3 regions of the Bacillus sp. FSL R7-0646 genome follow, and region 3 is predicted to be linked to each of the others. Evidence: riboswitches for the same ligand, from Rfam matches in the RefSeq annotation. Region 3 holds a riboswitch; each other region holds the start of a gene.
What was found. A riboswitch is a leader RNA that binds a small molecule or an ion and turns the genes downstream of it on or off. The one in region 3 is predicted to bind S-adenosylmethionine.
Positions count from the first base shown of each region.

Region 1: another riboswitch for S-adenosylmethionine. It lies ahead of MKY62_RS06490 (methionine biosynthesis PLP-dependent protein); the one in region 3 lies ahead of metN (methionine ABC transporter ATP-binding protein MetN).
Region 2: another riboswitch for S-adenosylmethionine. It lies ahead of metK (methionine adenosyltransferase); the one in region 3 lies ahead of metN (methionine ABC transporter ATP-binding protein MetN).

Region 1 is NZ_CP150217.1:1,291,877-1,295,151, forward strand. It holds gene MKY62_RS06475 (helix-hairpin-helix domain-containing protein) at 1-59, opposite strand, end outside; gene MKY62_RS06480 (DinB family protein) at 71-559, opposite strand; gene MKY62_RS06485 (YafY family protein) at 640-1,587, opposite strand; SAM riboswitch class I at 1,715-1,831, shown strand; gene MKY62_RS06490 (methionine biosynthesis PLP-dependent protein) at 1,897-3,021, shown strand; gene metC (cystathionine beta-lyase) at 3,011-3,275, shown strand, end outside.
Region 2 is NZ_CP150217.1:3,069,765-3,073,039, reverse strand. It holds gene pckA (phosphoenolpyruvate carboxykinase (ATP)) at 1-708, opposite strand, end outside; SAM riboswitch class I at 903-1,040, shown strand; gene metK (methionine adenosyltransferase) at 1,432-2,634, shown strand; gene asnB (asparagine synthase (glutamine-hydrolyzing)) at 2,864-3,275, shown strand, end outside.
Region 3 is NZ_CP150217.1:3,291,028-3,294,302, reverse strand. It holds gene gcvH (glycine cleavage system protein GcvH) at 1-191, shown strand, start outside; gene MKY62_RS17185 (YusG family protein) at 245-481, shown strand; gene MKY62_RS17180 (toprim domain-containing protein) at 544-888, shown strand; gene MKY62_RS17175 (thioredoxin family protein) at 914-1,222, shown strand; gene MKY62_RS17170 (SCP2 sterol-binding domain-containing protein) at 1,344-1,691, shown strand; SAM riboswitch class I at 1,875-1,982, shown strand; gene metN (methionine ABC transporter ATP-binding protein MetN) at 2,099-3,124, shown strand; gene MKY62_RS17160 (methionine ABC transporter permease) at 3,117-3,275, shown strand, end outside.

The DNA of each region.
Region 1 (3,275 bases), 2.0 Mb from region 3:
ATTTTTACCTTGGCTGTCCTTAAGTTTGACCGTTCTTTTTTTGTCAGAGGCAGCTTCATATGAACACCTTTTAAAGATACAGATCGAACATGTTGACGTCATAGCCGAGCTGTTTTAAATAATTAAACAGCTGGGCCCTGTGATGGAAGACGTGGGTGAGCGTTTCCGTCAGCCAGCGGCTTTGGGTCATCCCTTCATCAAGGTAAAACGGCTTTGTTTTTTTCGTCAAAAATTCCTCGTCGGAGAGGGAAGTCATATACGTTTGAAAAGCGGCGAATCCTTTCTGCATAGCTTCAGCCATTTGGTCAGCCGACTGCAATGCACTATACTTCTTTTCAATTCGGGAGATGGCGGCCTCTTCCTTTTCCTGCATGATAGCCATGTCGGCTTCTGGGATGGCCGTCAGATGGCTTGCCAGTTCTTTCAGGCTTCGCATGCGGTCGGCGGGCCGGTAAGACCAGTCAGATTCCTTCACTTTTTTCAGAAGATGACACGTGGAGCGGATGCCCGTCTCCATCTCGTGGAACAAATCGCTCCGCAGGGCTTGAACTTGCTTCATTTGCTTCATCCTTTACATTTTGCTTTATTCTAAAAGTATCACCTAATCCTGACAGGCTTTGTCACGATTCTTAAAAAAAGTCAGTCGTACCTTGCTAAAATGTCAGCAGCCTTCCGTTTCAGCTGAAGCTTGATTTCTGCGGGTTCTTTGACAGTTGCCTCAGTGCCGAGGTTCCACAAAAGTTCCCCGAAATACTCAAGTTCTGGTCTGGGGAGGTTTGCATCGATCGCCCCCGTTCCGTCATCCCGCATGGTGAGGATCTTGAATAAGTCCACATCAGCCGCAGCCCGCCTGGCTCCTCTGCGTGTCAGTTCCGCTTGCAGCCGCACCGGTTCAGGGCACTCGCTCTCCGAATGTTTGATCCAGCTGAGAACCGATGGATAGGGAAGCTGGCGGGCCAGCGGGCTGGCCGCTTTTTCCGCCCGAAGGATGCGGTCGGCGCGGAACAGTCTGAACGCCTGCCTTTTAAAGCAATAGGCCGGACAGTACCAGAAGCCGTTCCAGCTGAACAAGCCGATGGGCTGGATGGATCTCTCCGCGCAATCGTCTGTTCCGTCATAAACGACCGTCAAAACGGATTGATTGATGGCTGCATCAAGAAGCGTTTCTAAATGTTCGGCGGCTTTTGGACGATGCGGATTCCAGAACACGATTCTGTCTTTCATCGCATCAATCCGCTCCTGTGTTTCCACGGGAAGGTGGCGGTAGAACTTTTTTAAAACCATCCGCGTTTCCGCATCAAAGGGAAGCGATCCGAAAAACTGCAGAGATTGATACGCGAAAAACATAGCCGCCGCCTCTGATTGTGTAAAAAAGAGCGGCGGAAGCACAGGTTCATTCAGCAAATAATAGCCTCCGTTCGCGCCTGTTTCAGAATAGATCGGGACGCCGAGCGCGCTCAGCTCGTCCAGATCGCGGAGAATCGTGCGGTAGGAAACCCCGAATTCTGCTGCGAGCTCCCCGGCCGTAAATTTTCGTTTTGTATGAACGGTCATCATCAATTCGATTAATCGCTCTGTTTTTGGCATCTGATTCCTCCGGTTCCGTCGTTTGGTTTCATCATACCATGTTCAATATGAGGAAAGATTTAAAAATGACCCTTGAAAAATGTCTTGACTTAGGTTAAAGTAAAGAACAATCAGAAAATTGAAGAGATTCTTATCACGAGAGGTGGAGGGACTGGCCCTTTGAAACCTCAGCAACCGGTCTGCACTGACGATGTCAGTGTACCAAGGTGCTAAATCCAGCAAGCAGATGCTTGGAAGATAAGAAGAAGCGCATAATCCCCCTTCTTCTTATGAAGAAGGGGTTTTTTATTTTTAAAAGGATGGTGTCATATGACTGAACATGTACAAACAACGCTGGCGCAAATCGGCAACCGCAGTGATGAAATAACGGGAACTGTCAATCCTCCCGTTTATTTCTCTTCTGCGTACAGGCACAAAGGGATCGGGGAATCCACAGGGTTTGATTACATTCGCACAAAAAATCCGACAAGACAGCTTGTTGAAGATGCAATCGCGAAACTCGAAGGGGGAACGCGCGGCTTTGCGTTCAGTTCCGGTATGGCTGCCATTCAGACGATCATGGCTCTGTTTCAAAGCGGGGATGAGCTCATCGTTTCGTCCGATTTATATGGGGGAACGTACCGCCTTTTTGAAAACGAATGGAAGAAATACGGACTTCGCTTTTTCTACGACGATTTTTCAGACGAAGACTGTATCAAGTCGAAAATCACGAACAATACAAAGGCACTGTTTGTAGAAACGCCGACAAATCCGCTCATGCAGGAAGCTGATATTCAAAAAATCGCGCAAATCGCTAAAGAGCACGACTTGCTGCTCATTGTTGACAATACGTTCTATACACCGGTTCTGCAAAAGCCGATTGAGCTCGGCGCTGATCTTGTCATTCACAGCGCGACGAAGTATTTGGGCGGTCATAACGATCTTTTGGCGGGGCTTGTCGTTGCAAAAGGCGAAGAGCTGTCTGAGGAAATGTTCCAGCACCAAAACGCCATCGGCGCGGTTTTATCGCCGTTCGATTCATGGCTCTTAATGAGAGGGATGAAGACGCTCGCTCTCAGGATGAGACAGCATCAGGAAAACGCGCGGGAACTTGCGGCCTTTTTGGAAGAGCAGGAGGAAATTGCCGATGTTCTTTATCCGGGAAAAGGCGGCATGCTGTCATTCCGCGTTCAAAAAGAAGAATGGGTTAATCCGTTGCTGAAAAATCTCAAGACGATCTGTTTCGCCGAAAGCCTCGGCGGAGTCGAAAGCTTCATCACCTATCCGGCGACACAGACCCATATGGATATCCCGGAAGACATCCGAATTGCAAACGGCGTCTGCAACAGACTTCTGCGCTTTTCAGTCGGAATCGAACACGTCTCCGATTTAAAGCAGGATCTAAAAGCTGCGCTGGAAAAAGTAAAAGGGGAGGCGGTTCCGCATGAGTCATGAAAACTGGACGCTTGAAACAAGGCTTGTTCATAACCAAAATAAAACGGACGGAGCAACCGGAGCCGTCAGCGTGCCGATCCAGCACGCATCAACCTTTCATCAAGATTCTTTTGACAAATTCGGCGAATATGACTACAGCCGGTCAGGCACACCGACAAGAACGTCGCTTGAAGACACGATAGCCGAGCTTGAGGGAGGGACGAGGGGATTTGCTTTTTCATCCGGAATGGCCGCGATTTCCACCGCCTTTCTGC
Region 2 (3,275 bases), 220 kb from region 3:
ACCTGACAATCCGAAGAAGAGAGCAGTTCCGCCTTCCTCGCCAATGTTTGCCGAACAGTGCATCGGTAGAATGTTTTGTTCAGGCAGAAGAAAATTCATAATAGAAAAAATCGATTTTTTCATCTCTCCGGCATATTCGGTGCCTCCGATTAAGATCGTCCGCTTCTCAAACGACACGATGATAAACGTTTCAGATCTGGTTCCGTCAACGAGCGGATCGGCTTTGAAATGCGGAGCTGAAAGAATCGTAAACGGCTGTTCTTCAGGTTTTTTATCATGTTCTTCAGGTCTGATGAACAACTGTCTTGCAAACAGGTTGTGCCAGGCGAACTCGTTGACAACAGTAATCGGAAGCCGGTATTTTTCGTCTGCTCCTGCAAACCCTTCAAATACATACAATTCATCGCGTTCCTTTAAATAGCCGAGCACTTTTGCGTACAGCCGGTCAAAGGCGGCTTCTGAAATCGGCTGGTTTACTGCGCCCCAATCGATTTTGTCCTTTGTGCTCGCTTCTTCCACAATGAATTTGTCTTTTGGCGAGCGGCCGGTGTATGTACCGGTTGTTGCCCGCACGGCTCCGGAAGATGTCAAGACTCCTTCTTTGCGCTCAAGGATCTTTTCAACCAAATGGGGAACGGATAAGTTCATCTGAACGTTTTCGCCCGTTAATAGCGTTTGTAAGTCAGTTGTTAAATCTACAGAATTCATAAAAAACCTTCCTTTGCGTGTTTTTTAATGTGTATAACATTAATGTAGAATTAGTATAACACATTTACTCTTATAGTCTATACCGTTTCTTCATTTTTCGTTCGGGTTTTTTCTCGTAGGACAAGTTCAAATTTATTTCGGCCGATATTGACATAACAAGCCATTTTAAGATAAGATATTTCATTGAGCGGATACTCTTATCCCGAGCTGGTGGAGGGACAGGCCCAATGAAACCCAGCAACCGGTTTCTCTTATTAATGGAAAAAAACAGTTTCTGAGACAACTACGGTGCTAACCTGATGCAAGGTGTTCAATACCTTGAGCGATAAGAGTGAAAGGCACGCAATACCAGACCCTTTCCTCACCGAATAGGAAAAGGTTTTTTTATTGCATAAATCGAGATCCAAAAATTGCTAAAAAAACTGCCTTCAGGAGGAAGGTACTGGGCGTTTTTCACAGGACGTGAAAGGTTTTAGCCGAGTATCAAGCAGGAGGAAGGTACTGGGCGTTTTTCACAGGACGTGAAAGGTCTAGCCGGGCAACCAGTCAGGAAAAATTCTGCTAAGGGGAATTTCGACTCAGAATCTCGTCAAGAATAGCATAATGGAAATTGTTTCAAAACGAGAGCGTATGAAGCCCGAGTATCGTCATATAATCAAGAGGGACGAGTTCCGTATCATACTTAAGATCACGGCTGATCTTCATATACAGGAGGAAACATAAATGAGCAAAAACCGTCGGTTATTTACATCAGAGTCAGTTACGGAGGGACATCCGGACAAAATTTGCGACCAGATTTCGGATAGTATATTAGACGAAATTTTAAAGAAAGATCCGAATGCCCGCGTTGCCTGTGAAACATCTGTGACAACCGGATTGGTGCTGGTAAGCGGTGAAATCACGACGTCCACATACGTCGATATTCCGAAAACAGTCCGCGAAACGATTAAAGAAATTGGCTACACACGTGCAAAATACGGTTTTGATGCCGAAACTTGCGCGGTCTTAACGTCTATAGATGAACAGTCTCCAGACATTGCAATGGGAGTCGACCAGGCGCTTGAAGCGCGTGAAGGAGCAATGAGCGACGCTGAAATTGAAGCGATCGGAGCCGGAGACCAAGGTTTAATGTTCGGTTTTGCCTGCAACGAAACAAAGGAACTTATGCCGCTGCCGATTTCGCTTGCCCATAAATTGTCTCGCCGTTTGACAGAAGTCCGCAAAGAGGAAATTCTGCCGTATCTGCGTCCGGACGGAAAGACACAGGTAACCGTTGAGTATGATGAGAACAACAAGCCGATTCGCATCGATACAATCGTCATTTCGACTCAGCATCATCCTGAGATTTCGCTTGAACAAATCCAGCGCAATCTGAAAGAGCACGTCATCAATCCGGTAGTTCCAAAAGAGCTGATCGATGAAAACACGAAATACTTCATTAATCCTACGGGCCGTTTTGTTATCGGCGGACCGCAGGGGGATGCCGGTTTAACAGGGCGCAAAATCATCGTTGACACCTATGGCGGCTATGCCCGTCACGGAGGCGGAGCGTTTTCCGGCAAGGATGCGACAAAGGTTGACAGATCTGCAGCTTATGCAGCGAGATATGTAGCGAAAAATATCGTCGCCGCAGGCCTTGCTGATTCCTGTGAAGTACAGCTTGCCTACGCGATCGGTGTCGCTCAGCCGGTGTCCATTTCAATCGATACATTCGGTACAGGCAAAGCGAGTGAAGAAACATTGATCGAAGTGGTTCGCAAAAACTTTGATCTAAGACCTGCCGGCATTATTAAAATGCTCGATCTTCGCCGTCCGATTTACAAACAAACGGCAGCTTACGGACATTTCGGCCGCCTCGATCTCGATCTGCCTTGGGAGCGCACAGACAAAGCAGATCAGCTGAAGAAAGATGCATTAGGAGAATAACAACCGCATAGCCGCTTTAATAAGCGGCTTTGTTTTTCGATGGCAAAATGCGGGCGGATGTTGAAACTTGAAAAATATCCAGATTTAATATTGATGTGATATTGCCAGATACAAATATTTTAATATGAACATTTTTCAAGTTTCTTGAAACGTTTTTCTTTAAACACTTGTCTAATCAAGAAGCAGACTTTGATTTCTGCACGAAATTTAAAAAATCGGAGGCAATACTATGTGTGGATTTGTAGGGGTATTCAATCATCGCCCATCATCCGAGACAGCAGCACAGGAAGAACTGATTAAACAAATGAATGAAATGATTGTACACCGCGGTCCGGACGATGATGGGTACTATCATGATGAGCATGTAGGCTTCGGATTTAGAAGGCTCAGCATCATCGATGTGGAAAATGGAGGACAGCCTCTGTCTTATGAAGACGACTCCTATTGGATTATTTTTAATGGAGAAATCTATAACTATATAGAACTGAAAGACGAACTTCTTTCTAAAGGATACGAGTTCAAAACCGATTCAGATACGGAAGTTTTGCTTGCGACTTACCGCCACTACAAACAGGAAGCCGCTTCAAAGCTGCGCGGTATGTTTGCTTTTTTAATCTGGGATAAAAAAGAGCAGCTTCTAT
Region 3 (3,275 bases):
TTTCTGAGCTGTATGCCCCGATCAACGGAAAAGTGGTCGAAGTGAACGAAGATCTGGAAGACAGCCCTGAATTCGTCAACGAGTCTCCGTATGAAAAGGCTTGGATGATTGTCGTCGAGCCGTCAGACGCTTCTGAAATCGAAAACCTGATGACAGCCGGGCAATATGAGGACATGATAAAAGAAGACTAAACAGGATAGACATTCGTCGTTTGGATACTCTATATCAGGAGGGGGTGTCCAAATTGACGCTGAAAAAAGAACGTATTGATATTACAGAACATGTGGAAAGCCGATTAAAAAACGGCGGAACGCAGCTGTATCATGAAAATGAGCTGATCGGCCGAATGACCGGCAAGGATCAATACGAGTTGAAATCTGGATATTCATTCCAAGATGAAAAGTTTTACAAAATGGCGGATACCGTAAGCGGACCGGATGCTAAATATGTAGACTGTGATGACCACCAAGGCTGGTGTTAATCAAGTCAGGCGGTGAATATTCACTGCCTTTTTTTACAAGTAAATCTTTAAAGGTGATCCATATGCCGGAAAATGAAAAAGTCATGATCGTCGAAGGGAAATCAGATAAGCAAAAAGTGAAGCATGTCATCGAAGAGCCCGTGGACATCATATGCACAAACGGAACGATCAGCCAGGCAAAACTCGATGAATTCGCTGAGACGCTGTTCGATAAAGACGTTTATATCCTGGTGGATGCCGATGAATCAGGCGAAAAGCTCCGCCGGCAGCTGAAGAGGGAGCTTCCCCAAGCTTCGCATCTATACATTGATAGAGTATACAAAGAAGTCGCTTCCGCCCCGAGTCAGCATGTTGCAGAAGTATTATTTCGTTCAAACATCCGGGTACATACAAAATATCTATTATAAAACGTATTGAGGTGCGGTTCAACAGATGCAAGAACTTCAAGAAAAAGAGCTAAAACGGCTAGAGCATGAAACTTGTCTTCTATATGTATACACGCCGTTCTGCGGAACGTGTCAGCTGGCCGGAAGAATGCTGGAGGTCGTTGATGAAATGATGAAGGACATTCCTTTTTATAAAAACAATCTCAATTACTCCCCGTCATTTGCCAAACAGCAGGAAATTGAAAGCGTCCCGTGTTTTATCCTTTACAAAAAAGGGCGAGTCGTCAAAAAAGAATACGCTTTTCACTCCGTTTCCTACTTATATGATACGATTAAACAAAATCTTGTGGATTAAGGGCGGTTTTGACATATTTCTCGGGAAATAACCAGCAAAAACTTGTCGAGCAATTCCTAAAGGAACTCCTGCAGCAGACAGAGAATCTGTAAGTATGACCAATTTACAGGAGGTTATACAGTTGGAGAAAATGGGATTGATAGAAAGAGAGGGCAAGGCTCTTTTTTTAAAACCTCTATTATCTACAACGGCTTTGCTGATTACGTTTCAAGGAGAGAAAGAAGCTTTTACGTTAGCAATCAACGAAAAAGGGGAAATGGAAAAATATTCTCCTGTAGAAAAAGCTCATTTGACCTTTTTTGGAGAGCAAAGCGAGATTATTGACCTTCTTCATGGCGACATTTCATTGCAGCATCTCGTACAGCGCGGCACTGTTAAAGTAAAAGGCTCTTTTAGAGCTTTATTGAAGCTTGAAGCGATTTTATGGCTGACGGACGGCTTCTTTAAAAACAGCGATCTTTATTCATAGACTTTTTAAAAATTCAAAAAATCGGCACATTCCGTGTATTAGTCAGACAGGGACGGGCGTTTACGCTCGTCTCTTTTCGCCGTAGGACGATTGTCTTACGAAAAATAGTTGACAACTATTTTTTCGCATGATATCCTACTTTAAGAATTCCGATCATAATAATCAAAAAATAAATATATGTTTCTCTTATCCAGAGAGGTGGAGGGAAGTGCCCTATGAAACCCGGCAACCATCAACACGTGTTGAAATGGTGCCAATTCACGCGAAGCGTTATGCTTTGAAAGATGAGAGAAAGGCCCAGACTTTTCCAAAGCCTTTCTGCTCATGTGTGCAGAAAGGCTTTTTTCGTTGATTGATCAGGAATTTAGACAACTATGAGAATTGAGCAAGAAAGCAGGTGATGGCTTTTGATAAATCTTCAAAATGTTTCAAAGATTTATCGGTCAAAGCATGGAGATGTCAATGCTGTCCAAGATGTCACCCTTACGATTAAAAAAGGTGAAATCTTCGGAATTATTGGATATAGCGGAGCCGGAAAAAGCTCCTTGATCCGTCTCTTGAACGGACTTGAACAGCCGACTTCAGGCACGGTTGAAGTAGCCGGCAGAAAAATCAGCGAGATCAAAGGGAAGAAGCTGAGGAAAGCAAGGCAGGAAATCAGCATGATTTTCCAGCATTTCAACCTGTTATGGTCGAGAACGGTGCGCGACAATATTGCGTTTCCGCTGGAGATCGCCGGTGTCAGCAAAGCAAAACGTCTGGAAAGAGTCGCTGAACTGATTAAGCTTGTCGGTCTTGAAGGCAAGGAAAACGCCTACCCTTCACAGCTGAGCGGAGGCCAAAAGCAGCGCGTCGGCATCGCACGGGCGCTCGCAAACAATCCGAAAGTTCTGTTATGCGATGAAGCGACATCAGCGCTTGATCCGCAGACGACTGATTCGATTCTGGGTCTTCTGTCCGATATCAATGAAAGGCTCGGACTGACCATTGTCCTGATCACTCATGAAATGCATGTCATCAGGAAAATCTGCCACAGAGTGGCCGTCATGGAAAACGGAAAGGTCGTAGAAGAAGGCGATGTACTGAACGTCTTCATCAAGCCGAAGGAAGAAATGACAAAGCGCTTTGTTCAGCAGGTAACAGAACCGGTGGAAACAAAGGAAACGCTGAAGCATTTCCTCGAAGAAACGACATCCGGGCGGACGATCAAGCTCACTTTCGTCGGCGAAGCGGCCGAATCGCCGCTGATCACGCAGATCATTCGGAAGTTCGATGTTGAAGTCAACATCCTTCAAGGCAAAATCTCGCAGACTCAGGACGGTGCATACGGTTCATTGTTCATACATGTCGACGGACGTGAAAACGAGGTCAATGACGTGGTCGATTTCATCAAGAGCCGCCAGGTAGAAGCAGAGGTGATCACGAATGTTTGAAAAACTGTTTCCAAACGTAGATATGGAGCAGCTGTGGGAAGCAACGTATGAAACGATATATATGACAGGAATTTCCCTATTGTTTGCTTTTATCATCGGAGTGATTCTCGGCATGCTGCTCTATTTGACTTCAAAAGGCAACATTTGGCAG